2 regions of the Pseudomonas sp. CGJS7 genome follow, and region 2 is predicted to be linked to the other one. Evidence: predicted binding sites of a transcription regulator. Region 2 holds the regulator's gene; the other holds the start of a gene.

Region 1 (14,647 bases), on a different contig from region 2:
TTCAGGTGTTGGGTAGCACAGGTGCCCACACAGAAAAGCCGCTTACTGCTCCTTGGCTTCATCCATCTTCAGCGTGCCATCTTCAAAGATGTTCAGCTTCTGGCGCAGCTCGCGCGGTTGCATCGGTGGCTGTTCAGTTGCCTCTGGGGCAGCCGGTGCCGAAGCCCCTGGCGCTGCACCACTGGCTGGCGCTGCAGGAGCAGTTGGCGCATCTGGCGGTGTTTCCGGCGCACCCTGCTCACCTTCGATATTGCGCTGGGCTTTCTTGGTCAGCACGATGATGTCGATACGGCGGTTGACCGGGTTGAACGGGTCCTTGCGGTCGAACAGTGACGACGAGGCGTACCCCACCACCCGTGCCACCTGGCCATCCGGGTAACCACCCGCCACCAGGGCACGCCGCGCGGCGTTGGCGCGGTTGGCCGACAGCTCCCAGTTACCGTACTCGCCAGTGCCGGCATACGGCTTGGCATCGGTATGGCCGCTGATGCTGATCTTGTTCGGCACCGCCTTGATGGTGTCGGCCATGGCCAGCAGGATATCTTCGAAGTAGGGCTGCAGGCGCGCGCTACCGATGTCGAACATCGGTCGGTTCTCGGCATCCATGATCTGGATACGCAGGCCGTCCTGAGTGATCTCGAACAGGATCTGGTCCTTGAACTTCTGCAGCTGCGGGTTCTCTTCCACCTTGTTCTGCAGTTCCTGCAGCAACAGCTCCAGACGCTCGCGCTCGACCTGCTCGGCCATGGTCTCGACCTGGTCCTTGCTCAGCTGAGTGGGGGACTGCTGCGTCGGCTCGGTCTTCACTTCCGGATTGATGGTTTTGTCCGGCGCCATCTCCGGTGAACCACCCAGGTCGATGACATAAGGCGTGCCACTCTCGGAGAAACCGATAGGGTCCTGGAAGTAGCCGGCAATGGCGATCTTCTGCTCAGGCGTGGCCGTGGACAACAGCCACAGCACCAGGAAGAACGCCATCATCGCCGTGGCGAAGTCGGCAAAGGCGATTTTCCAGGCGCCACCATGGTGGCCGCCGCCAAAGCGCTTGACGCGCTTGACGATGATGGGCTGATTGTTCTCCATGACTCAGCGACCGCGAACCGCTTGTTCCAGTTCGGCGAAGCTTGGGCGGTGCTTGGGGTACAGCACCTTGCGCCCGAACTCGACCGCCAGCGAAGGTGGCATGCCCGACGCCGAGGCCACCAGCGAAGCCTTGATCGATTCGTAGAGATTCAGTTCTTCCTTGGCATCGTGCTCCAGGCACTTGGCCAAAGGGCCGAAGAAACCGTAAGCCGCCAGAATACCGAAGAAGGTACCCACCAGCGCCGCACCTACGTGCATGCCGATGGCCGCCTGGTCGCCATCGCCCAGCGAGGCCATGGTCACCACGATACCCAGTACCGCCGCAACGATACCGAAGCCGGGCATACCGTCGGCGATGCCGGTCACCGCGTGGGACGGGTGCTCCAGCTCTTCCTTCATGCTCAGCAGTTCCATGTCGAACAGGCCCTCGAGCTCGTGCGGGGCCATGTTGCCGGTGGACATGATGCGCAGGTAGTCGCAGACGAACGCGGTCATGCGCTCATCGGCCAGTACCGTCGGGTACTTGGCGAAGATCGGGCTAGCAGCGGCGTCCTCGATGTCGGCCTCGATGGCCATCATGCCTTCGCGACGGCTCTTGTTGAGGATTTCGTAAACGAGGCCCAGCACCTCCAGGTAGAAGGCATGGCTGAAGCGCGAGCCGAACATCTTCATCGACTTCTTGATGACGTGCATGGTCATGTGGCCAGGGTTGGCCTGCAGGAATGCACCAAAGGCCGCACCGCCGATGATCAGTACTTCGAACGGCTGGATAAGCGCTGCGATCTTGCCGTGGGAGAGCACGTAGCCGCCGAGCACGCTCGCGAATACGACGATGATGCCGATAATTTTAGCCATAGGTTCAAAGCACTTGCTGTCGTGGTCAGGGGAAGAGACGGGAGCTTTAAAACTCTTCTTCTACTTATCGGCAGAACTGCGCCAGACTATAGCCACTCAATGCGAAAAGCCAGTTCGGACTGATGTCAAAATGCCAATTGAAACCAAGGTGCCCACTCAGGCCCCGCGTACGCTAGAGGCCTGGGTAAAGCTGCTCGAGAGTGTTCGCATCCCCGTGCCGAAGCACAGCTACGACCGGGTCATGGCTGCCATCCACGATAGCCGCCGCTCGCTGCGCGACATCGCCGAACTGATGCAGGATAGCCCGGCACTGGTGCTGTCAGTGATGCGCGAAGCCAATCACCCCACCAATGCCAGCCTCGCCGAACCCGCCGAAAGCCTGGAGGTTGCTCTCAACCGCTTGGGCCTGGAGCGCAGCGAGCAGCTTCTCAAACGCCTGCCGGCGCTGCCCGTGGAGGAAATTCCGCCGGTATTGTGCCAGTTCCAGATGATCAGCCAGCATGCGGCACAGCAGGCCAGCGGCCTGTTCGCCAGCCGCCTGGCACGGCTGTGGCAAGAGATTCACTGGGGCAGCCTGCTGTTCCTGTCGCCACTCTGGCCACTGGCACTGGCCTACCCCAAGCTGCTCGACACCTGGGAGCTGCGGGTTATCCACAAAGGTGAAGACGCCGCCCACGTCGAGGAAGAACTGTTTGGCGTGCGCATCATGGCGCTGTGCCAGACCATGGCCGAGTATTGGCGCCTGCCCCAGTGGGTCACCCAGGGTTATCGCCTGCTGCTGGAAGAGCGCGAGCAACTGGCCCAGGTGCTGAATATCGCCCGCGACGAAGACCTGCTCAGCCAGCAACACCGCATGGACGCCGAGCCCGGCCTGCGGCGCTGGTTCAACCAGCCGGCCAATACCGTACTGCTGGCCAACAACCTGGCCCTGGCGGCACAGGTCGGTTGGGACAACCCGCACCTGCTGCGCTGGCAACTGCTGACCGCGCTGTACCTGCAAACCTCGCTGGAAGACGTGCAGCAGCAAGTGCACCAGCAGGCTGCCGCCAGCGCCCGCCGCCACGCCCGGCATGCCCTGTTCCACCCGGCCGAGGCCTTGATCTGGCCGTGGCACCAACGCCGCCCTCACCCGGACATGCTGGCCCCGCCACCGCCCAGCAGCGACGACCTGGCACGCTGGCGCACGCTGTGCCAGCACCTGCTGGCCCAACCCAGCCCGTTCACCAACACCGTGCACCTGGCCACGCAGGCCCGTGAGGCCCTGCTGGCCTGCGGCATGCAACGCATCATGCTGCTTAGCCTGGACAAGGCCAGTGACTACCTGCGCGTGCAGCAAATTGCCGGCCTGCCCAAGGAGGCCGGTGCCCTGGCCCTGCAGGTATCGCAGAACAAGCTGCTGCAAAAGCTGCTGAGTCAGGCCGGGCAGCTGCGCATCACACCGGAAAACCACAGCCAGTTCTCGGCGCTGTTGCCCGCCCCGCTGCGCACCTTGTTCCGCAGCGAACATGTACTGCTTCGCTCGCTGGCTGCGAACGACCAGGTGCTGATGCTGCTGGTGGCCGACCAGGGCTGCCGGCCTTTGGCCGATATCAGCGTGCAAGCCTTCGGCAAGACCGCGCAATGCATCGAGCGGGCCTTGTCGGTGTTTACCAACCGCAAGGGTTGAGCCTTGCGCTACAATCGCCCCTCTTTCCACACTGGAGACCGTGGATGACCGACTTTTCCGGCCTGCCCCTGGTGATCGAAGCTGCAGACCTGCTGCCACGCCTGGATTCGCCGCAACTGATCCTGGTCGACCTGAGCAGCGCCAACCGCTATGTCAGCGGGCATATCCCCGGCGCGCGCTTTGTCGAAGGCAAGCGCACCCAGCTCGGCCAGCCCCCGGCGCCCGGCCTGCTGCCAGCCCTGGGCGAGCTCGAAAAACTGTTCAGCGAACTCGGCCACCGCGCCGATGCCGTGTATGTGGTGTACGACGATGAAGGCGGCGGCTGGGCCGGGCGCTTCATCTGGCTGCTCGATGTCATCGGCCACAAGCGCTACCACTACCTCAATGGCGGTATCCAGGCCTGGCCGGCAGACAAACTGTCCACCGAAGTGCCTGCCATTGGCAACGCCCCGGTGCACCTGCACATAGACAGCGCACCCACTGCCACCCGCGAGTACCTGCAAAGCCGCCTGGGCGCCGATGACCTGGTCATCTGGGACGCACGCGGCCCGCAGGAATTCAGCGGCGAAAAAGTGCTGGCAGCCAAAGGCGGCCACATCCCCGGCGCGATCAACTTCGAGTGGACCGCCGGCATGGACCTCAATGACCACCTGCGCATTCGCCAGGACATCAAACAAGTCCTCGAGCAACTGGGCATCACCCCTGACAAGGAGGTGATCACCCACTGCCAGACCCACCGCCGCTCCGGTTTCACTTACCTGGTGGCCAAGGCCCTCGGCTACCCACGCGTCAAGGCCTACGCCGGCTCGTGGAGCGAATGGGGCAACCACCCGGACACGCCTGTAGAAGTCTAAGGAACCTGCATGAAATCCCGTCTGTTCATCATCAGCCAGTACCTGCTGCCGCACCACCTGCTGTCGCGGCTGGCCGGCTGCATCGCCGAGTGCCGCGTGCGCTGGTTCAAGAACGCCTTCACCGCATGGTTCGCCAAGCGCTACCAGGTCAACATGAGCGAGGCTCTGGTCGAAGACCTGAGCGCTTACGAGCACTTCAATGCGTTCTTCACCCGCGCCCTGAAACCTGGTGCCCGTCCGCTGGACGAAACCCCGGGCGCCATCCTGTGCCCGGCCGACGGCGCGGTCAGCCAGCTCGGCCCGATCGAGCACGGCCGTATCTTCCAGGCCAAAGGCCACGGTTTCAGCGCGCAAGAGCTGCTGGGCGGTGATCCGGCCATGGCCGCGCCGTTCATGGGCGGTGAGTTTGCCACCATCTACCTGTCGCCCAAGGACTACCACCGCGTGCACATGCCGCTGGCCGGCACCCTGCGCGAAATGGTCTATGTGCCGGGCCGCCTGTTCTCGGTCAACCAGACCACCGCAGAGAATGTTCCCGAGCTGTTCGCTCGCAACGAGCGCGTGGTCTGCCTGTTCGATACAGAACGTGGGCCAATGGCTGTGGTACTGGTCGGCGCGATGATCGTCGCCTCGATCGAAACGGTATGGGCCGGGCTGGTCACACCGCCCAAACGTGAGCTGAAGACTTTCCGTTACGACGAAGCCAGCCGCACGCCGATCCACCTGGAGAAAGGTGCCGAACTAGGCCGCTTCAAGCTGGGTTCGACCGCCATCGTGCTGTTCGGGCCGGAGCAGGTGAAGTGGGCTGAGAGCCTGGGTGCGGGCTCTGCAGTTCGCATGGGGCAGCAGCTGGCGGCGCCTGCGCAGGCTTGATTCGAGCCATATGAAAAGGCCCTGCATATGCAGGGCCTTTTTCGTTGGGCCGCCTTGCGGCCCCGGATTCACGGATCAGCCGCGGGCGTCGCGGTCACGCAGGCCCAGCAGGTACAGCACCCCGTCCAGCCCCAAGGTGGAAATCGCCTGCTTGGCCGACTGGCGCACCAGCGGCTTGGCACGAAACGCCACGCCCAACCCGGCCAGCGACAGCATCGGCAGGTCATTGGCGCCATCGCCCACGGCGATGGTCTGCTCCAGTTGCAAGCCTTCGTCACTGGCCAGCTTCTTCAACAAATCGGCCTTGCGCTGGGCATCGACAATCGGCTCAACAGCCACGCCCGTCACCTTGCCATCGACCACTTCAAGTTCGTTGGCGAACACATAGTCGATACCCAGGCGCGCCTGCACCTGACGGGCGAAGTAGGTAAAGCCACCGGACAGAATCGCGGTCTTGTATCCCAGGCGCTTGAGCTCGGCAAACAGGTTCTCGGCACCCTCGGTCAGGCGCAGCGATGCCCCGATCTCGTCCAGCACCCCCACATCCAGGCCCTTGAGCAGTGCCATGCGCTCTTTGAAGCTGGCGCGGAAGTCCAGTTCACCGCGCATGGCGCGCTCGGTGATCGCCGCCACCTGCTCCCCCACACCCGCCGCCTTGGCCAGTTCGTCGATGACTTCGGCCTCGATCAGCGTGGAGTCCATGTCGAACACCGCCAGGCGGCGGTTGCGGCGGAACAGATCGTCCTTCTGGAAGGCGATGTCGACGCTCAGCTCTTCAGCCAGGGCAAAGAAGTCGGCACGCAGGGCCTGGGCATCGCTCGGCACGCCGCGCACGGAGATCTCGACGGCTGCCTTGCCCTTGTCGATTTCGGCATCCAGTGCCACCCGGGCCGACAGGCGCTCGATACGCTCGATGGTCAGGCCGTACTGGCTGATCACCGCACTCACCCGCTGCAGCTGCTCGGGTGTGATCTTGCGGCTGAGCAGGGTAACGATGTGTCGCGCTTCGCCATGCCCATCGGCCCAATGCTGGTAGTCCGCCTCGGAAATCGGCGTGTAACGGGCCTGCAGGTTCAGTTCGTGGGCTTTGGCCTGCACGCTTTGCAACAGCGCGGTAGCCACTTCGTTGTCCGGTATGTCGACCAGGATGCCAAACGACAAGGTGCCGTGCATGACCGCCAGGCCGATGTCGAGGATACTCACACCGCCCTGCAGCAGGACGCCGGTGATAGCCGCAGTGAGACCGGGACGGTCCTCACCGGTGATGTTGATCAGGACGATTTCGCGCACAACCTGGCTCCGACTTCGATGAAAAATGCGCATTCTACCGATTTTCCATGACCATCGGGCGCCAACGATACTTTGCCGACAAAACCCGGCTCGCTATACTCCCCCCACTTTCATGCCATTAAGAGCCGAGCTCTGTGAACCGGCCCACGCCAGTCAAACCAGACAATTTCTTCCTGATGATCTATCGCGCCCTGAGTCAACGTCGCGTGCCGCTGGCACTGCGCATCGCCTGCACCAACATTTTCCTGGTGGCGCTGGCGCTGGTGATCTACGCCTGCGTGATGGGCCTGCAGTTCAAGCAGGCCATGCATGAGCAGGCCGATGCCTTGGGCCAGAGCCTGACCACCCAGACTGCAACATCGGCCACCGAGCTGCTGGTGTCCAACGACATCCTCAGCCTCAACGTGCTACTGGGCAACCTGGTTAAAAACCCGCTGGTGGCCCATGCGGCAATCTACAGCGTGGATAACCGCATCCTCGCCGAAGCAGGCCAGCGCCCGCGCAACAGCCTGCTGGGCGAGGCCGAAGGCCTGTACCAGACCAAAATCACGTTCCAGGACGTGACGGCCGGACAGCTGCGCATAAGTCTGGACATGAGCCAGTTCCAGCAGCCGATGCTGATCAGCCTGCAGAGCATGGGCATTCTGGCCGCCATCCTGCTTACCCTGGCCTTGGCCCTCAGCTTGCGTCAGGGTCGCTTCATCACCCTGCCACTGCTGCAACTGCGGGTATGGCTGCGCGACCCGCAGCCCTATACCCCGGCCACCGACCGCCAGGACGAGATTGGCGACATCGCCCGCCAGCTGCATGCACGCCTGGCCCCGCCTCCGCCCCCGGAGCCGGAGCCCGAGGAAGAAGACGACGAGCAGTTCGACGACCTGCCCGCAGTTGCCCCGGCACCCAAGGCCGCACCGCGCGCCAAGGTTGCCCTGGAAGACGAGGATGACGACGAAGCCTTCGCCGGCCTGCTGGACGACGACACTGCCCCCAAAGCCGCCGCAGAGGTCGAGTCCGACGAGCCGCAGTACAGCGCCGTGCTTGCCGTGCAACTGGGCTCGCAGGAGCAACTGCGTCGCCTGCCACGCACACGCCTGGCCGAGCTGACCGAGCGCTACCGTGATTGCCTGGAGCACGCGGCCTCGCTCTACGACGGCGAAACGCACACGCTGAACGACGGCAGCACCCTGGTGCTGTTCCACAGCCGCGAGTGTGGCGAGGATTACCTGACCAACGCCATTTGCTGTGGCGAACTGTTGCGCGCCCTGGGCCACGCCCTGCAGATCGAGGTAGCTGACAGCGGCATTACCCTGCAACTGCAGCTAGGCCTGGTCTTGGGCAACGACCTGCATGGGCTGGAACTGGTTGACCTGCTGATGGCCGAGAAGGTCCAGGATGCCCTGGCGTTGTCGCAGCACAGCCGCAACCTGTTGCTGGTGGAGCGGCAGATCAACGATGACGCCCTGATCCGCCAGCGTGCACGTATTCGCCCGATCGCCAGCCCCGAAGGCGCCTGCTGTGTGGAGCGACTGATGGAGCCCTACCCGTCAATGCTGGAACGGCAACTGGCCCGCATGCATGAGCACCGCGCCTGACAGGTAGACGCGACATCAAGATCCAGCCAATAGCGCAAACCCCCGGTAGGAGCGGGTTTACCCGCGAATACGGTGGCGGCGGCAACGGTGAACGGCGGGTAGAAATTGGCCGGCAGGTCCGGCCTCTTCGCGGGTGAACCCGCTCCTACACGACGGCCTGTGCATGTGTATAGGGGCGGGTTTACCCGCGAAAGGACCGGCCCAGGCAGCCGAGAATTTCCAGGGGATAAACGGTAACAACAGAAGACACCCAAGTCACCGTTGGCATGGCTCACGTTCTGGTGAGCACCTGTTAGTCCAGCCCCTGCTTCAGGACATGCACGCATAAAAAAGGAGAGCCGAGGCTCTCCTTCTTCTTCAACAACCCTCAGCCATTAGCCAATGGTCATCAGGCTGGCGTTACCACCCGCCGCTGCAGTGTTCACGCTCACCGCGCGCTCGATGACCAGGCGCTCCAGCGCAATCTGGTGATCCCCGCTGGACAGCCCGTGCACCCCAACGATCGCCCCGGCACGCTTGGCCACCTGCTGGCATACGCCGCGCAGCTGGTCCGAGTCGCCATGGTGGATCACGGCGTCGAACGCCACTTCATCCTTGTTCCAGTCCGCGACCAGCTTCACCTTGGCCTGCAGCTCACGCGGCAGGCGGGCGCGCAGGGCCTTGCCCGGTTCACCGTCAACCCACACCGCCGAGCTGCCAACGGCCAGTACCGCGGCGAACTGCGCCAGCAGGTCGGTTTCGTTGTCGGCCAGGCACAGCACGTGCTCACGCGGCAGAATGGTGTAGCTGTTGCGCTCGCCGGTCGGGCCTGGCAGCAGGCGAGCGATGCCGCTCTGCGACTGGCTGGCGAACTGGCTGCACAGCGCGGCCAGATCAGCCAGCTGGTTGCTCTCGGCCCAGGCCTTCAGGCCGTGCAGTGGCTTGACCAGCTGTTCGTGCAGAGTGCGGTCCGGCTTGCCTTCGCCGTCCTGCTGCTGGAAGTGGCGGCCAATGGCATCGGCCGGGCGGGTCGACAGCAGGCGGTAGAGGTACAGCGGGCCGCCGGCTTTCGGGCCGGTGCCAGACAGGCCTTCACCACCGAACGGCTGCACGCCCACCACTGCACCCACAATGTTGCGGTTGACGTACATGTTGCCGGCGTTGGCGGTTTCCACCACTTTGGCGATGGTCTCGTCGATACGGGTGTGCACGCCGAGGGTCAGGCCGTAGCCGGAGTTGTTGATCTGCTCGATCAGCTGGTCCAGATTGCGGCGGTTGTAGCGCACCACGTGCAGTACGGGGCCGAAGATTTCGCGCTTCAGCTCGTCGAAGCTGTCCAGCTCGATCAGGGTTGGCATGACGAAGGTGCCGCGCTTGATCTCGGCAGCATCAGCAATGGCGACTTGGTAGACCGGGCGGCCTTTCTCGCGCATGCCCTGGATGTGCTTCTCGATGCCGGCCTTGGCTTCGGCATCGATCACCGGGCCGATGTCCACGGCCAGGCGGTCCGGGCAGCCCAGGCGGCTTTCAGCCATGGCGCCCTTGAGCATTTCGATCACGCGGTCGGCAGAGTCTTCCTGCAGGCACAGCACGCGCAGGGCCGAGCAACGCTGGCCGGCACTGTCGAAGGCCGAGGACACCACGTCGATCACGACCTGTTCGGTCAGTGCCGAGGAGTCGACGATCATCGCGTTCTGGCCGCCGGTTTCGGCGATCAGCGGGATCGGGCGGCCCTGGTTGTCCAGGCGGCCAGCGACGTTGCGCTGCAGCAGGCGGGCCACTTCAGTGGAGCCGGTGAACATCACGCCTTTGACGCGCTCGTCTCCGACCAGGCCGGCACCGACGGTTTCACCGCGGCCCGGCAGCAGCTGCAGCACGCCTTCTGGGATGCCCGCTTCCAGCAGCAGGCGCACGGCCTGGGCGGCGATCAGCGGGGTTTGCTCGGCAGGCTTGGCCAGTACCGGGTTGCCGGCAGCCAGGGCTGCGGCCACCTGGCCGGTGAAGATCGCCAGCGGGAAGTTCCACGGGCTGATGCACACCACAGGGCCCAGCGGGCGGTGGGCGTCGTTGCTGAAGTCGTTACGTGCCTGCACCGCGTAGTAGCGCAGGAAGTCCACGGCTTCACGCACTTCGGCGATGGCGTTGGCGAAGGTCTTGCCGGCCTCGCGGATGAGCAGGCCCATCAGCGGCTGGATCTCGGCCTCCATCAGGTCGGCGGTGCGCTCCAGAATGGCAGCACGTTCGGCTGGCGGGGTGGCCTGCCAGATCGGCGCGGCGTTCAGTGCGCACTGGATGGCGTTGTCCACGTCGGCAACGGTGGCCTCCTGCACATGGCCGACGACGTCGCGGTGGTCTGCCGGGTTCAGCACCGGTGCGGCAGCGCTCTCGCTGGCGGCGCAGGCCAGCAGCGGGGCAGCCTTCCAGTCATTGTGAGCGGTGGCCAGCATGGCGCAGGACAGTGATGCCAGGCGGTGTTCGTTGGCCATGTCGATGCCGGCCGAGTTGGCCCGTTCAGTGCCATACAGATCGCGCGGCAGGGGAATGCGTGGGTGCGGCAGGCCGATACTGCCTTCCTGGGTACCCATGCGCTCGATGCTGGCCACCGGGTCGGCGACCAGTTCCTGGATGGAAATCGAGTGGTCGGCGATGCGGTTGACGAACGAGGTGTTGGCGCCGTTTTCCAGCAGACGGCGCACCAGGTAGGCCAGCAGCGTTTCATGGGTGCCGACCGGTGCATACACGCGGCACGGGCGGTTCAGCTTGCCATCGGCAATCTTGCCGACCACTTGCTCGTACAGCGGCTCGCCCATGCCGTGCAGGCACTGGAACTCGTACTGGCCCGGGTAATAGTTCTGCCCGGCAATGTGGTAGATGGCCGACAGGGTGTGGGCGTTGTGGGTGGCGAACTGCGGGTAGATGGCTTCTGGCACGGCCAGCAGCTTGCGGGCGCAGGCGACGTAGGACACGTCGGTGTACACCTTGCGGGTATAGACCGGGTAGCCTTCCAGGCCTTCGACCTGGGCACGCTTGATCTCGCTGTCCCAGTAGGCGCCTTTTACCAGGCGGATCATCAGGCGGTGGCGGCTGCGCTTGGCCAGATCGATGACGTAGTCGATCACGTACGGGCAGCGCTTCTGGTAGGCCTGGATAACGAAGCCGATGCCGTTCCAGCCAGCCAGGGATGGCTCGAAGCACAGGCGTTCGAGCAGGTCCAGCGAAAGCTCCAGGCGGTCGGCTTCTTCGGCGTCGATGTTAAGGCCGATGTCGTACTGCTTGGCCAGCAGTGTCAGCGACAGCAGGCGCGGGTACAGCTCTTCCATCACGCGCTCGTACTGGGCCCGGCTGTAGCGCGGGTGCAGTGCCGACAGCTTGATCGAGATGCCTGGGCCTTCATAGATGCCACGGCCATGCGAGGCCTTGCCGATCGAGTGGATGGCCTGCTCGTAGGACGCCAGGTACTTCTGCGCGTCGTGTTCGGTCAGTGCGGCTTCGCCGAGCATGTCGTAGGAGTAACGGAAGCCTTTGGCCTCGAAACGGCTGGCGTTTGCCAGGGCTTCGGCAATGGTCTCGCCGGTGACGAACTGCTCACCCATCAGGCGCATGGCCATGTCGACGCCCTTGCGGATCATCGGTTCGCCGCTCTTGCCGATGATGCGGGTGAGCGAGGAGGTGAGGCCGGTTTCGTTATGGGTGCTGACCAGCTTGCCGGTCAGCAGCAGCCCCCAGGTGGCGGCGTTGACGAACAGTGACGGGCTGTTGCCCAGGTGCGGCTGCCAGTTGCCGGTACTGATCTTGTCGCGGATCAGCGCATCACGGGTGCCTTTGTCGGGGATACGCAGCAGGGCTTCGGCCAGGCACATCAGCGCCACGCCTTCCTGAGACGACAGCGAGAATTCCTGCAGAAGGCCCTGGACGATACCGGCACGGCCGCCGGCGCTTTTCTGGTTGCGCAGTTTTTCGGCAATGCCCGCGGCCAGCTTGTTGGTGGCTTCGGCCAGTGGCGCGCTCAGGCGCGCCTGCTCCAGCAGCATCGGCACCACTTCCTGCTCCGGTCGGCGGTAGGCAGCGGTGATCGCCGAGCGCAGTACCGACTGCGGCAAGATGCTTTCGGCAAATTCGAGGAAGCACTGGTGGCTGTGGTCAGCCTGGACTTCACCGGCATCGTCGGCCAGGTTGCTGACATGACCGTTGAGTTCGGTCAGGGTGGCGCCACCCTCGAGCTTCTCCAGGTAGTTGAAGATCGCTTGCTTGATCAACCAGTGCGGCGTGCGGTCAATGGACTGCGCAGCTGCTTTGAGTCGCTCACGGGTCGGGTCGTCGAGTTTGACCCCAAGGGTGGTAGTCGCCATTTCTTATCCTCGTTATTGCCACGGTTGTGGCCTAAGCTGGCGTCAAGAGTATCTGTAGGACAATTCGGGTGCAACCAGGTGCAACCCGATTTTTTCGTGTGAAAGGTGCAACTCGTCCGACAGCTATTCCCATACCCTGAAAAGGGGCGCTTTCGGTGCGATTTATTCTGAAAAAGCGGTTTTTTGCTCCCGAAAGGAGCAAGAAGTGGGCTTTGTCGGAAAATGCACGGGCAGGTGCAACTTGCAAAAGAAAAATGGTTGCACCTTCTTTGCGTTGTTGCATAGCATTCGCCGCCTGGGTGCAACCACCAACGCTGTGGTTGCGCATGATAAAAACAAACGCCAGGGCACACGCATGGGCAATCCACTAACGATCACCTTCGTGATCTACATCGCAGCAATGGTGCTGATCGGCTTCGCCGCCTATCGCGCTACCAACAACCTTTCCGATTACATTCTGGGTGGTCGCAGCCTGGGTAGCGTGGTTACCGCGCTGTCTGCCGGTGCCTCCGACATGAGTGGCTGGCTGCTGATGGGCCTGCCCGGTGCCATCTACTTCGCGGGCCTGTCCGAGGCCTGGATCGCCATCGGCCTGACAGTGGGTGCCTACCTGAACTGGCTGTTCGTGGCAGGCCGGCTGCGCGTGCAGACCGAACACAACGGTGACGCGCTGACCCTGCCGGACTACTTCTCCAGCCGTTTCGAAGACAATAGCGGGCTGCTGCGTATCATTTCCGCCATCGTCATCCTGGTGTTCTTCACCATCTACTGTGCCTCCGGCATCGTGGCCGGTGCCCGTCTGTTCGAGAGCACCTTCGGCATGTCGTACGAAACCGCTTTGTGGGCTGGTGCGGCGGCGACCATCGCCTACACCTTCGTTGGTGGCTTCCTGGCGGTGAGCTGGACCGATACCGTACAGGCTTCGCTGATGATCTTCGCGCTGATCCTGACCCCGGTAATCGTGCTGATCTCCACCGGTGGCTTCGACCAGACCTTCGCCGCTATCGAGGCGGTGAACCCGGCGAACTTCGACATGCTCAAGGGTGCCACCTTCATCGGCATCATCTCGCTGATGGGCTGGGGTCTGGGTTACTTCGGCCAGCCGCATATCCTGGCGCGCTTCATGGCCGCTGATTCGGTGAAGTCGATCGCCAAGGCGCGCCGCATTTCCATGACCTGGATGATCCTGTGCCTGGCGGGTACCTGTGCCGTTGGCTTCTTCGGCATTGCCTACTTCTCGGCCCATCCTGAGCTGGCAGGCCCGGTTAGCGAGAACCACGAACGTGTGTTCATCGAGCTGGCCAAGATCCTGTTCAACCCATGGATTGCGGGTGTCCTGCTGTCGGCCATCCTGGCCGCAGTCATGAGTACCCTGAGCTGCCAGCTGCTGGTGTGCTCCAGTGCCCTGACCGAAGACTTCTACAAAGCCTTCCTGCGCAAGAATGCTTCGCAGGTCGAACTGGTGTGGGTCGGCCGTCTGATGGTGCTGGCCGTGGCCCTGATCGCCATCGCCATGGCCGCCAACCCGGAAAACCGCGTGCTGGGCCTGGTGGCCTATGCCTGGGCTGGCTTCGGTGCCGCCTTCGGCCCGGTGGTGCTGATTTCGGTGCTGTGGAAAGGCATGACCCGTAACGGTGCGCTGGCCGGTATCGTGGTGGGTGCGCTGACGGTGATCCTGTGGAAGAACTTCGACACCCTCGGGTTGTACGAAATCATCCCGGGCTTCCTGTTCGCCAGCATCGCCATTGTTCTGGTGAGCAAGCTGGGCAGCCCTTCGCAGACGATGGTCAAGCGCTTCGAAGCTGCTGATGCGGCGTATCACGCCGACAAGTAACACCCGTTGAATTGGCGGCGCCTGCTTTGCGGGTGCCGCCAATCAGCAGCCAGGCCTGACTCCGCCTGCAAGGCAAGGTAAACTTGCCGCCTTCGCAGGAGTTGCCATGAACTATCGTCACGCCTTCCACGCCGGCAACCACGCCGACGTCCTCAAACACATCGTGCTGACCCGCCTCATCGCCCTGATGTCGCGCAAGGAGCAGCCGTTCGCCTATATCGATACCCACGCAGGGCTCGGCCTGTACGACCTGCAAGGCGACCAGGCAAGCC
Region 2 (14,647 bases):
GGGTGGCGGTGACCGTGGTGATCGTGCCGGCATTGCCGCCGCTGCCCGAGTTCGACCCGTTGAGCCTGCGCGGTATGCTGCTGTGCGCCGAGCAGATCATCGTCGGTGCGCTGTTTGGCCTGGCCTTGCAGTTGCTGTTTCAGGCTTTCGTGGTTGCCGGGCAAATCGTCGCGGTACAGATGGGTATGGCGTTCGCCTCGATGGTCGACCCCGCCAACGGTGTCAACGTCACGGTAATCAGCCAGTTCATGACCATGCTGGTGAGTGTGTTGTTCCTGTTGATGAACGGCCACCTAGTGGTGTTCGAGGTACTGACCGAAAGTTTTACCACCTTGCCGGTGGGGAGTGCGCTGGTGGTCAACCACTTCTGGGAGCTGGCCGGGCGCATGGGCTGGGTGTTCGGTGCCGGCCTGCTGTTGATTCTGCCGGTGATCGCTGCGCTGCTGGTGGTGAACATTGCCTTTGGCGTAATGACCCGCGCCGCGCCGCAGCTGAACATTTTCTCCATCGGCTTCCCGCTGACCTTGGTCATGGGCATGTTCATCTTCTGGGTCGGCCTGGCCGATGTCCTGTCCCACTATCAGGCATTGGCCAGCGAAACGCTGCAATGGCTGCGTGAGCTGGCGAGGGTGCGCTGAGCATGGCAGAAAGCGAGAGCGGTCAGGACAAGACAGAAGACCCCACCGAAAAGCGCAAGCGCGACGCCCGCGAGAAGGGCGAGGTCGCCCGCTCCAAGGAGCTGAACACGGTGGCGGTGACCCTGGCGGGTGCCGGTGGCCTCCTGGCGTTCGGCGGCCACGTGGCCGAGACATTGCTTGCGTTGATGCGCATGAACTTCAGTTTGACCCGCGACATCATCGTCGATGAACGGGCCATGGGTGCCTTCCTGCTGGCCTCGGGCAAGATGGCCATATGGGCGGTGCAGCCGGTGCTGATCCTGCTGTTCGTGGTTTCCTTCGTGGCGCCCATCGCGCTTAGCGGCTTCCTGTTCTCGGGCAGCTTGCTGCAGCCCAAATTCAGCCGCATGAACCCGCTGGCGGGGATCAAGCGCATGTTCTCGATGCAGGCCCTGACTGAATTGCTCAAGGCGCTGGCCAAGTTCTTCGTGATTCTGGTGGTGGCGGTGGTGGTGCTCTCCGGTGATCGCCAGGCCTTGCTGTCGATTGCCAATGAGCCGCTGGAGCAGGCGATCATCCATAGCTTGCAGGTGGTGGGCTGGAGTGCCTTGTGGATGTCAGCCGGGCTGTTGCTGATTGCCGCGGCAGATGTGCCGTTCCAGCTGTACCAGACGCACAAGAAAATGAAGATGACCAAGCAGGAAGTGCGCGACGAGTACAAGGACAGCGAGGGCAAGCCCGAAGTCAAGCAACGTATTCGCCAACTGCAGCGCGAGGTGTCGCAGCGGCGCATGATGGCGGCGGTGCCGGATGCAGACGTGATCATCACCAACCCGACGCATTATGCGGTGGCTTTGCAGTACGACCCGGAGAAAGGCGGTGCGGCACCGTTGCTGCTGGCCAAGGGTAGCGATTTCATGGCGTTGAAGATTCGTGAAATTGGCGTGGAGCACAACATCCAGATCCTCGAATCGCCGGCGCTGGCGCGGGCGATTTATTACTCCACCGAACTTGAGCAGGAGATCCCGGCGGGGCTGTACCTGGCGGTGGCGCAGGTGCTGGCGTATGTGTTCCAGATTCGCCAATACCGCGCCGGCAAGGGCAAGCGCCCAGAGCCGCTGAAGGACGACCTGCCGATCCCGCCGGACCTGCGCCGCGACAGTTGATCTTGTGTCACGGCTTCTGGCCCTTTCGCGGGTAAACCCGCTCCTACCACGGTGGTGGGCACATGTCGGCGGTTGGCGCGCTGTAGGAGCGGGTTCACCCGCGAAAGGGCCGGGCCTGCTGGCCAATCTCCACCCGCCGTTCACCGTTGCCGCCGCTACCGTATTCGCGGGTAAACCCGCTCCTACACCTGATCGGGGATGGACACACATCGGTGATTGGGCGCGGGCCGTCGTGTAGGAGCGGGTTCACCCGCGAAAGGGCCGGCGCCGGCAACATAAATCTCCCTTCGAGCAAAGTTGGAAAGCTTCTTGCAAAGCCACGCCCAGGCGCCCCCTGGGCGTCAAAGTTTTGCATCAAGAGGACTCGCGGTGGATCGCACTCAGTTAATCAGCAACGCCCGCAACAACCTGGCCGGGCTCGGCCGGGGCAACCTGGGTGTGCCGCTGTTGCTGCTGGTGATGTTGGCAATGATGATGTTGCCGATACCGCCGTTCCTGCTCGACGTGTTCTTCACCTTCAACATCGCCCTGTCGATCGTGGTGCTGCTGGTCTGTGTATACGCCCTGCGCCCGCTCGACTTTGCCGCGTTCCCGACCATCCTGCTGGTGGCCACGTTGTTGCGCCTGGCCCTGAACGTCGCGTCCACCCGTGTGGTCATGCTGCATGGCCAGGAGGGCCATGGCGCTGCCGGTAAAGTGATCCAGGCCTTCGGTGAGGTGGTGATCGGCGGTAACTACGTGGTCGGTGCCGTGGTATTCGCCATCCTCATGATCATCAACTTCGTGGTGGTGACCAAGGGTGCCGGGCGTATCTCGGAAGTGAGTGCGCGTTTCACCCTCGACGCCATGCCTGGCAAGCAGATGGCCATCGACGCCGACCTCAATGCCGGGCTGATCGACCAGGCCCAGGCTAAGCACCGCCGTGCCGAGGTGGCGCAGGAGGCCGAGTTCTACGGTTCGATGGACGGTGCCAGCAAGTTCGTGCGCGGCGACGCCATCGCTGGCTTGCTGATCCTGTTCATCAACCTGATCGGTGGCATGCTCATCGGCATGCTGCAGCACAATATGTCGTTCAGCGAGGCCGGCAAGGTCTATGCCCTGCTGACCATCGGTGACGGTTTGGTGGCGCAATTGCCATCACTGCTGCTGTCCACCGCCGCCGCGATCATGGTCACCCGTGCTTCAGGCTCTGAAGACATGGGCAAGCTGATCAACCGGCAGATGTTCGATTCGCCCAAGGCGCTGGCGGTGTCGGCGGGGCTGATGATCGTCATGGGCCTGGTGCCGGGCATGCCGCACATTGCCTTCCTCAGCCTTGGCCTGATGGCGGCCGGCGGCGCCTACCTGGTGTGGAAGAAGCAGCAGCAGGCCAAGGTCAAAGCCCAGCAAGAGGCGCAGCGCCAGCAGGACCTGCTGCCCTCGCCACAGCGCGCGCTGGAAACCAAGGAGCTGGGTTGGGACGACGTCACCCCTATCGACATGATCGGCCTGGAGGTCGGCTATCGGCTGATCCCGCTGGTCGATCGCAACCAGGGCGGCCAGCTGCTGGCGCGGATCAAGGGCGTGCGCAAGAAGCTGTCGCAGGACCTGGGCTTCCTGATGCCCACCGTGCACATTCGTGACAACCTCGACCTGCAACCCAGCGCGTACCGCCTGACCCTGATGGGGGTGATTCTGGCCGAGGCGGAGATCTATCCGGACCGCGAACTGGCGATCAACCCTGGGCAGGTGTTTGGCACCCTCAACGGTATTGCCGCGCGCGACCCGGCGTTTGGCCTGGAGGCGGTGTGGATCGACGTCGGCCAGCGCTCACAGGCGCAGTCGCTGGGTTACACCGTGGTCGATGCCAGCACCGTGGTGGCCACCCACCTCAACCAGATCCTGCAGAAGCACTGCCACGAGCTGATCGGCCACGAAGAGGTTCAGCAGCTGCTGCAGGTGCTGGCCAAGGCATCGCCTAAACTTGCAGAAGAGCTGGTCCCGGGCGTCATTTCCTTGTCGGGGCTGCTCAAGGTGCTGCAAGCCCTGTTGTCGGAACAGGTGCCAGTGCGCGATATTCGCAGTATTGCCGAGGCCATCGCGAACAACGCGGGCAAGAGTCAAGATACCGCCGCGCTGGTGGCGGTGGTGCGCGTCGGATTGTGTCGCGCCATCGTGCAAAGCATTGTCGGCGTTGAGTCGGAGCTACCAGTGATTACCCTGGAGCCAAGGTTGGAACAGATTTTGCTGAATAGTCTGCAAAGGGCCGGGCAGGGTCAGGAAGACGGTGTTCTTCTGGAACCTAGCATGGCCGAGAAGCTGCAACGTTCGCTGATCGAGGCGGCCCAGCGCCAGGAAATGCAGGGTCAGCCGGCCATTCTGCTGGTCGCCGGCCCGATCCGCGCCATGTTGTCGCGTTTCGGTCGCCTGGCTGTACCGAATTTGCATGTTCTGGCGTATCAGGAAATACCTGACAACAAGCAAGTCACCATCGTTGCCACCGTGGGCCCTAACGGCTGAGGTAGGGGATAATGCAAGTTAAGCGATTTTTCGCCGCCGATATGCGTCAGGCCATGAAACTGGTCCGTGACGAGCTGGGCGCCGATGCCGCGATCATTGGCAACCGCCGCATTGCCGGTGGTGTCGAGCTGACGGCCGCGCTGGACTACAAGCTGTCCGCCCTGGCCCCGCGTGTGCCCAACGCCGAGCTGGAAGAAGAGCTGCGCAAGACCCATACGCGCATTGCCACTGCCCAGGCCGAGCTGGACCAGCGTCAGGACAGCAGCGACAACAACCGCCAATTGTTCGCCGGGCAATCTTTGACCGCTGCCGAACCGTTGATCGAGCCGCACGTCGAGGCCCCGGAGGCCGCCGCCGTACCGGCTGCTGCGCCGGTTGACCCACGCCTGTTCGATGCCATGCGCTCCGAGCTGTCGGGCCTGCGCGAGCTGCTGGAAGTGCAACTCGGTTCGCTGGCCTGGAATCAGCTGCAGGGCAGCAAGCCGCAGCAGGCCAACCTTTGGCGCCGCCTGCAGCGTATTGGCCTGTCCGGGCCGATCGCCCGCGAGCTGCTGGACCTGACCGCCGAGATCGAGGAACCGCGCCAGGCCTGGCGCATGCTGCTGGCTCACTTGGCGCGGATGATCGAAGTACCTGAAATCGAGCCGATCGAAGAGGGCGGGGTGATCGCCATGGTCGGCCCGGCGGGCATGGGCAAGACCACCACCCTGGCCAAGCTGGCCGCGCGCTACGTGCTCAAGTACGGCGCGCAGAACCTGGCGCTGGTGAGCATGGACAGCTTCCGTATCGGCGCCCAGGAGCAGCTCAAGACCCTGGGCCGCATCCTCAACGTGCCGGTGACTTACGTCGACCCGGGCCAGTCGCTGGCAGCAGCGCTGGAGCCACTGCTGCGCAAGCGCGTGGTGCTGATCGATACTGCCGGCCTGCAGGCCAGCGACCCTGCGCTGCGCATGCAGCTGGAAACCTTGGCCGGGCGTGGCATTGCCGCGAAGAACTACCTGGTGCTGGCCACCACCAGCCAGAAGCAGGTGCTGACCGCCGCCTACCACAGCTACAAGCGCTGTGGCCTGGCCGGCTGCATCCTGACCAAACTCGATGAAACGGCAAGCCTTGGCGATGTGTTGAGCCTTGCCATCAGTCATGAACTGCCAGTGGCCTATCTTACCGATGGCCCACGCATTCCTGACGACCTGCACCTGCCAAGGGGCCACCAGTTGGTCACGCGGGCGGTGAATGTGCAGCAGCAGGACGAGCCCAGCGAAGAGGCCATGGCCGACATGTTCGCTGATCTCTATCACAACCCACGGCGAGCGGGTTGACCATGAAGCGTGTGCAAAGTCGCTATGCCAAGGGGCACGCAGAATTGCCCTACGTGTGGCCTGAGTCCCAGCGAGACAAGGTAAAGAACAGACATGGGTAGCATGCATCCCGTACAGGTGATCGCCGTGACCGGTGGCAAAGGTGGCGTCGGCAAGACTAACGTTTCAGTGAACTTGTCCCTGGCGCTGGCCGAGCTTGGCCGCAGGGTCATGCTGCTGGACGCCGACCTGGGCCTGGCCAATGTCGACGTGTTGCTGGGCCTTACCCCCAAACGTACCCTCGCCGATGTGATTGAAGGGCGTTGCGAGCTGCGTGACGTGATGCTGCAGGGCCCCGGCGGTGTGCGTATCGTACCGGCAGCCTCGGGCACCCAGAGCATGGTGCATCTGGCCCCGGCCCAGCATGCCGGGTTGATCCAGGCGTTCAGCGAGATCGGCGACAACCTCGATGTGTTGGTGATCGATACCGCTGCGGGTATCGGTGACTCGGTGGTCAGCTTCGTTCGCGCCGCCCAGGAAGTGCTGCTGGTGGTGTGTGATGAACCTACCTCGATTACCGACGCCTACGCGTTGATCAAGCTGCTCAATCGCGACTATGGCATGAACCGTTTCCGTGTGTTGGCCAACATGGCGCAGAGCCCGCAGGAAGGGCGCAACCTGTTTGCCAAGCTGACCAAGGTCACCGACCGCTTCCTTGACGTTGCCCTGCAGTACGTGGGTGCCGTGCCGTACGACGAGTGCGTGCGCAAGGCGGTGCAGAAGCAGCGTGCCGTCTACGAAGCCTTCCCTCGCTCCAAGTGCGCGCTGGCCTTCAAGGCGATTGCCCAGAAGGTCGACAGCTGGCCGCTGCCGGCCAATCCGCGCGGCCATCTGGAGTTCTTTGTCGAGCGCTTGGTGCAACCCACCAGCGCGGGACCCGTACTATGAACGCCAGCGGCTTCAAGATGTACAGCCGGGCGGCGAAGGACGCCCAGTACGAGCTGATCGAACGCTACGCGCCGCTGGTCAAGCGCATCGCCTACCACCTGTTGGCGCGCTTGCCGGCCAATGTGCAAGTCGAGGACCTGATCCAGGCCGGCATGATTGGCCTGCTGGAAGTGGCCAACAAATACGACGCCAGCAAGGGCGCCAGCTTTGAGACCTACGCCGGCATCCGCATCCGCGGGGCCATGCTGGACGAAGTGCGCAAAGGCGATTGGGCGCCGCGTTCGGTACACCGCAACACCCGTATGGTCAGTGATGCCATGCGTGCGGTTGAAGCCAGAACAGGCCGTGACGCTAAAGATCATGAAGTTGCTGCCGAACTCCAATTGAGTCTCGATGATTACTACGGGATCTTGAACGATACCCTGGGCAGCCGCCTGTTCAGCTTCGACGACCTGTTGCAGGACGGCGAGCACGAAGGGCTGCATGAGGATGGCGCCAGTGGCCAGGTCGAACCTGCGCGCGGCCTGGAGGAGGAGCGCTTCCAGGCTGCCCTGACCGAGGCTATCGCCAACCTGCCGGAGCGTGAGCGCCTAGTGCTGGCGCTGTACTACGACGAAGAGCTGAACCTCAAGGAGATCGGTGAGGTGCTGGGTGTCAGCGAGTCGCGGGTCAGCCAGTTGCACAGCCAATGTGCCGCGCGCCTGCGCAGCCGCCTGGGGGAATGGCGGGCGCGTTGAGCCCACTGTCGTTGCAGTCGTTTTCCACGTTGTACCGAATTGAATGAGTGCGTGCTCGGTAGGCCGAGCGCGTTTGAGACTGCTTGGAGGTCTAATTGGACAAGAACATGAAAATCCTCATCGTTGACGACTTTTCGACGATGCGGCGGATCATCAAGAACCTGTTGCGTGACCTGGGTTTCACCAACACCGACGAAGCCGATGACGGCACCACGGCGTTGCCGATGCTGGAAAACGGTCACTACGACTTCCTGGTGACCGACTGGAACATGCCGGGCATGTCCGGCATCGACCTGCTGCGTAAAGTGCGTGCCAGCGACAAGCTGAAAAGCATGCCGGTCTTGATGGTGACCGCTGAAGCCAAGCGCGACCAGATCATTGAAGCGGCCCAGGCCGGCGTCAATGGTTACGTGGTCAAGCCGTTCACCGCTCAGGTGCTCAAAGAGAAGATCGAGAAGATCTTCGAACGCGTCAACGGCTGAGTCACGTCAGGGGGGCGCGTCATGGATTCATCACAAACGTCTTTGGGCGAGTTCGAGTCGACCCTGAAGAAGCATGCCCAGGAGTTGGTCGAAAGCCTGGAGCGGGGCCGTTTCGGCGAGGCGGTGCAGTTGATTCACGAACTGAACCAGACCCGCGACCGCGGCCTGTACCAGGAAGTCGGCAAGCTGACTCGCGAGCTGCACAGTGCCATCGTCAGTTTCCAGATCGACCCCACCATGCCGCAGGCAGAAGAGGTGTCGCAGATTACCGACGCCACCGAGCGCCTGTCGTATGTGGTCAAGCTCACCGAGGGCGCGGCCAACCGCACCATGGACCTGGTCGAGGAAAGCACACCGGTGCTCAATGAGCTGGCCAACGAGGCCAAGGCCCTGAGCACCGACTGGCAGCGCTTCATGCGCCGCGAAGTGGCTGCGCCGGAATTTCGTGATCTGGTCAAGCGAGTCGACAGTTTCCTGACGCACAGCGCCGAGGGCAACCGCAAGGTTTCCGGGCACCTCAACGACATTTTGCTGGCCCAGGACTATCAGGACCTGACCGGCCAGGTGATCAAACGCGTCACCACACTGGTGACCGAGGTGGAAAGCAACCTGCTCAAGCTGGTGCTGATGGCCAGCCAGGTCGACCGCTTTGCCGGTATAAAACATGACCACGATCAATTGCGTGCAGAAAAAGATCGAGAAAAACATCCGACTCGGGGTGAAGGTCCGCAGATTCATGCCGATAAGCGTGAAGACGTCGTGTCCGGTCAGGACGATGTCGATGATCTGCTGTCCAGCCTTGGTTTTTAAGGAGCACGTTTGATGAGCTTCGGCGCCGATGAAGAAATCCTCCAGGATTTCCTGGTAGAGGCCGGCGAAATACTTGAGCAATTGTCCGAGCAACTGGTCGAGCTGGAAAGCCGACCTGACGATGCCGACCTGCTCAATGCGATCTTTCGCGGTTTCCACACTGTAAAAGGGGGCGCCGGCTTCCTTCAGCTGAACGAGCTGGTGGAGTGCTGCCATATCGCCGAGAACGTGTTCGACGTCCTGCGCAAAGGTGAGCGCCGGGTCGATGCGGAACTGATGGATGTGGTGCTCGAGGCACTGGATACGGTCAACAGCATGTTCGGCCAGGTGCGCGAGCGTGCCGAAGTGACACCGGCCACCCCCGCACTGCTGGCAGCGCTGTCGCGCCTGGCCGAACCTGGCGCAGCCGAAGCTGTTGCAGCGCCCGCACCGGCACCGGTTGCCGACGTGGTGGCTGCAGCGCCGGGCGAGGCCGAGGAGCAACACCAGGACATCACTGACAGTGAGTTCGAGCAGTTGCTCGATTCGCTCGATGCGATCAAGGCGCAAGCGGCGGCCGACGAGCAGATGCAGGGCGAGACTGTCAGCGGTGCTGGTGATGAAATCACCGACGCCGAGTTCGAATCGCTGCTCGACCAGTTGCACGGCAAGGGTCAGTTCAATGCCGAGGTCGCCGCGCCGCCGGTTGCCGTCAGCAGCGAAGCGGTCAGTGATGAGATCACCGACGCCGAATTCGAATCGCTGCTCGACCAGTTGCATGGCAAGGGCACCTTCCAGGCTGGCGCCTTGCCAGCCGCCCAGGCACCAGCACCTGCCGCGCCAGACAACAGCGCAGCCAGCGATGAAATCAGCGAGCACGAGTTCGAAGCCCTGCTGGACCAGTTGCACGGCAAGGGCAAGTTCGGTGGCGATGTTGCCGCTGTAGAAGCCCCGGCTGCTGTCCAGGCGCAAGCGCCGGCTGCCGCCAAGGCCGAAAGCCAGCCGGTGGCCAAGCCCGCTGCCGCGCCAGCGCCTTCGCCGGCCAGCAAACCTGCCGCGGCGCCTCGCGCGCCGGCCCCGGCCGCCGAGAAGCACGCCGCCAGCGAAGCGGAAACCACCGTGCGCGTCGACACCGCGCGCCTGGACGAGATCATGAACATGGTCGGCGAACTGGTGCTGGTGCGTAACCGCCTGGTGCGCCTGGGCCTGAACAGCGGCGACGAGGCCATGTCCAAGGCCGTGTCCAACCTTGACGTGGTCACCGCCGACCTGCAGACCGCGGTGATGAAAACCCGTATGCAGCCGATCAAGAAGGTCTTCGGCCGCTTCCCGCGCCTGGTCCGCGACCTGGCGCGCCAGTTGAAGAAAGAGATCAATCTGGAGCTGGTCGGCGAAGAGACCGACCTTGACAAGAACCTCGTCGAAGCCTTGGCCGACCCGCTGGTGCACTTGGTGCGCAATGCGGTCGACCACGGTATCGAGATGCCCGACGAGCGTGAAACGTCTGGCAAGGCGCGTACTGGCCGTGTAGTGCTGTCGGCCGAACAGGAAGGCGACCACATCCTGCTGTCGATCTCGGACGACGGCAAGGGCATGGACCCGAACATCCTGCGTGCCAAGGCCGTAGAAAAGGGCCTGATGGACAAAGACGCCGCCGAGCGCCTGAGCGAGTCGGACTGCTACAACCTGATCTTCGCCCCTGGCTTCTCGACCAAGACCGAGATTTCCGATGTGTCCGGGCGTGGCGTGGGCATGGACGTGGTGAAAACCAAGATCTCCCAGCTCAACGGCTCGATCAACATTTTCTCGGCCAAGGGCCAAGGCTCCAAGATCGTCATCAAGGTGCCGCTGACCCTGGCGATCATGCCCACCCTGATGGTGATGCTGGGCAACCAGGCGTTTGCCTTCCCGCTGGTCAACGTCAACGAGATCTTCCACCTCGACCTGTCGCGCACCAACGTGGTCGACGGCCAGGAAGTGGTGATCGTACGTGACAAGGCGCTGCCGCTGTTCTACCTCAAGCGCTGGCTGGTCCAGGGCCAGGTGCACGAAGAGCAGCACGAGGGCCACGTGGTGATTCTGTCGGTCGGCACCCAGCGCATCGGTTTTGTCGTTGACCAACTGGTGGGCCAGGAAGAAGTGGTCATCAAGCCGCTGGGCAAGATGCTGCAAGGCACCCCGGGCATGTCCGGGGCCACCATTACCGGCGACGGTCGCATCGCGTTGATTCTCGACGTCCCGAGCATGCTCAAGCGTTACGCCGCGCGGCGTATTTGATTTCGGTGGCGCGCCCTGGCGGGTTGCGCCGCCTAATGGAGTGTTTATGGCAGTCAAGGTCCTGGTGGTGGATGATTCTGGTTTCTTCCGCCGCCGTGTCTCGGAAATCCTCTCGGCGGATCCAACGATCCAGGTAGTGGGTACCGCGACCAACGGCAAGGAAGCAATCGACCAGGCGCTGGCGCTCAAGCCCGATGTGATCACCATGGACTACGAAATGCCCATGATGGATGGCATTACCGCCGTGCGGCACATCATGCAGCGCTGCCCGACGCCCGTGTTGATGTTCTCGTCGCTGACCCATGAAGGCGCCCGCGTCACCCTCGACGCGCTGGATGCCGGCGCAGTGGACTACCTGCCGAAAAACTTCGAGGACATCTCGCGCAACCCTGACAAGGTCAAGCAGTTGCTGTGCGAGAAGGTGCACACCATTTCGCGCAGCAACCGCCGGATCGGCAGCTATGCCAGAACGGCGCCGGTCGCCGCGCCAGCGCCGGCCAGCACCTTTACCAGCCAGGCGCAGACGCGCCCGGCAGCGCCTGCCCGTGCAGCGGCCCCGACGCCGGCGGCCTCGCAGTCGCCGGCACCCAAGCGCAAACCCTACAAACTGGTGGCTATCGGTACCTCCACGGGGGGGCCGGTGGCGCTGCAGCGGGTACTGACCCAGCTGCCGGCCAATTTCCCGGCACCGATCGTGTTGATCCAGCACATGCCGGCGGCCTTCACCAAAGCGTTTGCCGAACGCCTGGACAAGCTGTGCCGCATCAGCGTCAAGGAAGCCGAAGACGGCGACATGCTGCGCCCGGGCCTGGCCCTGCTGGCCCCCGGTGGCAAGCAGATGATGATCGATGGCCGTGGCACGGTGAAGATCCTGCCCGGCGACGAGCGCCTGAACTACAAACCGTGCGTGGACATCACCTTCGGTTCGGCGGCCAAGTCGTACGGTGACAAGGTGTTGTCGGTGGTGCTCACCGGCATGGGCGCCGATGGCCGCGAAGGCGCGCGCCTGCTCAAGCAGGGGGGCAGCACGGTGTGGGCCCAGGATGAAGCCAGCTGCGTGATTTATGGCATGCCCATGGCCATCGTCAAGGCCAACCTGGCGGATGCCGTGTACAGCCTGGACGAAATCGGCAAGCACCTGGTGGAGGCGTGCGTCTGATGGACGTCCTCAGCCTGATCGGTCTGATCCTGGCTTTCGTTGCCATTGTCGGTGGCAACTTCCTTGAAGGCGGTCATGTCGGTGCACTGGTCAATGGCCCGGCGGCTCTGATCGTGCTGGGAGGCACCCTGGCGGCGGCGTTGTTGCAGTCGCCGCTGTCGTCGTTCAAGCGCGCCTTGCAGATTTTGCGTTGGATCCTGTTTCCTCCGCGGGTCGACCTGGCGGGCGGTATCGACCGCGTGGTGAACTGGAGCCTGACCGCTCGCAAAGAAGGCCTGCTGGGCCTGGAAGGGGTAGCGGACAGCGAGCCCGACCCCTATGCGCGCAAGGGCCTGCAACTGCTGGTGGATGGCGCCGAGCCGGAAGCCATCCGCAGCATCCTCGAGGTCGACCTCCTTACCCAGGAGGGCCGTGACATCCAGGCAGCCAAGGTATTCGAAAGCATGGGCGGCTATGCGCCGACCATCGGCATCATCGGTGCGGTCATGGGCCTTATCCATGTGATGGGCAATCTGGCCGACCCGTCGCAACTGGGCAATGGCATTGCCGTGGCTTTTGTCGCGACCATTTACGGTGTGGCCAGTGCCAACCTTGTGCTATTGCCGGTCGCCAGCAAGCTCAAGGCCATCGTCATGCGCCAGTCGCGCTACCGCGAAATGCTGCTCGAAGGCCTGCTGTCGATTGCCGAAGGTGAGAACCCGCGCTCGATCGAGCTGAAGCTGCAAGGCTTCATGGAGTAACCCATGCGTCGCCGTCGTCATACCGAGGAACACGAAAACCACGAGCGCTGGCTGGTGTCGTACGCCGACTTCATCACGTTGCTGTTCGCCTTCTTCGTGGTGATGTATTCCATTTCCTCGATCAACGAGGGCAAGTACAAGGTTATTTCCCAGGCCTTGCTCGGGGTATTCAACGACCCCGAGCGCAGCATGAAGCCGATCCCGATTGGCGATGAGCAGCCGCTGAGCGTGCGCCCGGCCGAACCGCTGGTCAAAGACAGCGAGCAGACCGAAGCGGGCCTGGCGGCGACCAATGTCGACCCGTTGAAAACCATCAGCGATGACGTGCGCGATGCCTTCGGCGACCTGATCAACAGCGACCAGATGACCGTGCGCGGCAACGAGCTATGGATCGAGATCGAGCTCAACTCGTCGCTGCTGTTTGGCAGTGGTGACGCGATGCCCAGTGACAAGGCGTTTGCGATCATCGAGAAGGTGGCCAGCATCCTCAAGCCGTTCGCCAACCCGGTGCACGTCGAAGGCTTCACCGACAACCTGCCGATCCGCACCGCGCAGTACCCTACCAACTGGGAGTTGTCCTCGGCGCGCGCGGCCAGCATCGTGCGGCTGCTGGCCATGGAGGGCGTCAACCCGGCACGCATGGCTTCGGTGGGCTATGGCGAGTACCAGCCGGTGGCCAGCAACGATACCGCCGAAGGGCGCGCACGCAACCGCCGGGTGGTGCTGGTGATTTCCCGTAACCTGGAAGTGCGCCGCAGCCTGACCGGCTCGGGCAGCGCCAATGCCACACCGGATGCCGCATTGCGCCGGGCTGGCACACAAAGTGCACCGGCAATACAAGCAACGGTAGCGAGGCCGTGATACGTCAATTCCCCGTCGCTGATACGAACACGATTTTGAATGTGCCGCCGTCCTCTGTGGCAGCGGGCATGCCCGCGAAGCCAGCGACTCGGTGAATGGCACCGGCTACGCCGGTGTTCGCGGGCTTGCCCGCTCCCACAGAGGGGCGTGCGAGCTTTGAAGTTTTGCGCATGACGGTTGTTTCTACAGTGTCCCTGCCAAATCAATAGATAGAGTTTGCTTGATGAGAGTCTGGGCAGTAGCCAATCAAAAAGGTGGCGTCGGCAAGACCACCACTACCATTGCCCTGGCCGGCCTGCTGGCCGAGGCCGGCAAGCGCGTGGTCGTCGTCGACCTCGACCCGCACGGCTCGATGACCAGCTACTTCGGGCACAACCCGGATGCCCTGGAGCACAGCTGCTACGACCTGTTCCTGCACAAGGGCACGGTGCCCGAAGGCTTGCCCGGGCAACTGCTGCTGCCCACCAGCGATGAGCGCATTTCGCTGTTGCCGTCGAGTACCGCGCTGGCGGTGCTGGAGCGCCAGTCGCCAGGGCAGAATGGCCTGGGCCTGGTAATCGCCAAGAGTCTGGCGCAGCTGTGGCAGGATTTCGACTATGCCCTGATCGACAGCCCACCCTTGCTGGGTGTGCTGATGGTCAATGCCCTGGCCGCCAGCCAGCAGCTGGTGATCCCCGTGCAAACCGAATTCCTTGCCGTGAAGGGCCTGGAACGCATGGTCGGCACCCTGGCCATGGTCAACCGTTCGCGCAAGCAGGCGCTGCCGTACCAGATCGTGCCGACCCTGTTCGACCGTCGTACCCAGGCGTCGCTGGGCACCCTCAAGTTGCTGCGTGACACCTACGGGCAGCATGTGTGGCAGGGCTACATCCCGGTGGATACGCGCCTGCGCGATGCCAGTCGCAAGGGCGTCACGCCTTCGCAGTTCGACAGCAAGAGCCGTGGGTTGATCGCCTACAGGGCGCTGCTCAAGCACCTGCTCACCTACAAGAACGCAGTGCAGGTGGCCTGATGACTCAAACCCGGCAAACCGGCACCCGGCCCCAGATGGCCCTGCAATCGTACCTGGACGGC

The links. The regulator FliA, encoded in region 2, starts transcription of late flagellar genes. The targets are predictions, from matches to a motif close to CTAAAGTTTNNNNNNNNNNNGCCGNTAA.
Region 1: the regulator FliA is predicted to act here: its motif matches at 2,003-2,030, upstream of motA (flagellar motor stator protein MotA).

Annotation. Positions count from the first base shown of each region.
Region 1 covers NZ_JBAMDI010000060.1:47,922-62,568, reverse strand. The annotation lists gene motB (flagellar motor protein MotB) at 43-1,083, opposite strand; gene motA (flagellar motor stator protein MotA) at 1,087-1,938, opposite strand; gene V7787_RS29615 (HDOD domain-containing protein) at 2,069-3,604, shown strand; gene V7787_RS29610 (rhodanese-like domain-containing protein) at 3,649-4,458, shown strand; gene asd (archaetidylserine decarboxylase) at 4,468-5,331, shown strand; gene serB (phosphoserine phosphatase SerB) at 5,407-6,621, opposite strand; gene V7787_RS29595 (AhpA/YtjB family protein) at 6,756-8,213, shown strand; gene putA (trifunctional transcriptional regulator/proline dehydrogenase/L-glutamate gamma-semialdehyde dehydrogenase) at 8,588-12,541, opposite strand; gene putP (sodium/proline symporter PutP) at 12,897-14,375, shown strand; gene V7787_RS29580 (23S rRNA (adenine(2030)-N(6))-methyltransferase RlmJ) at 14,482-14,647, shown strand, end outside.
Region 2 covers NZ_JBAMDI010000018.1:95,229-109,875, forward strand. The annotation lists gene fliR (flagellar biosynthetic protein FliR) at 1-638, shown strand, start outside; gene flhB (flagellar biosynthesis protein FlhB) at 641-1,783, shown strand; gene flhA (flagellar biosynthesis protein FlhA) at 2,153-4,282, shown strand; gene flhF (flagellar biosynthesis protein FlhF) at 4,294-5,601, shown strand; gene fleN (flagellar synthesis regulator FleN) at 5,695-6,528, shown strand; gene fliA (RNA polymerase sigma factor FliA) at 6,525-7,265, shown strand; gene V7787_RS13875 (chemotaxis response regulator CheY) at 7,373-7,747, shown strand; gene V7787_RS13880 (protein phosphatase CheZ) at 7,769-8,557, shown strand; gene V7787_RS13885 (chemotaxis protein CheA) at 8,570-10,813, shown strand; gene V7787_RS13890 (protein-glutamate methylesterase/protein-glutamine glutaminase) at 10,860-11,972, shown strand; gene V7787_RS13895 (flagellar motor protein) at 11,972-12,712, shown strand; gene motD (flagellar motor protein MotD) at 12,716-13,573, shown strand; gene V7787_RS13905 (ParA family protein) at 13,797-14,585, shown strand; gene V7787_RS13910 (CheW domain-containing protein) at 14,585-14,647, shown strand, end outside.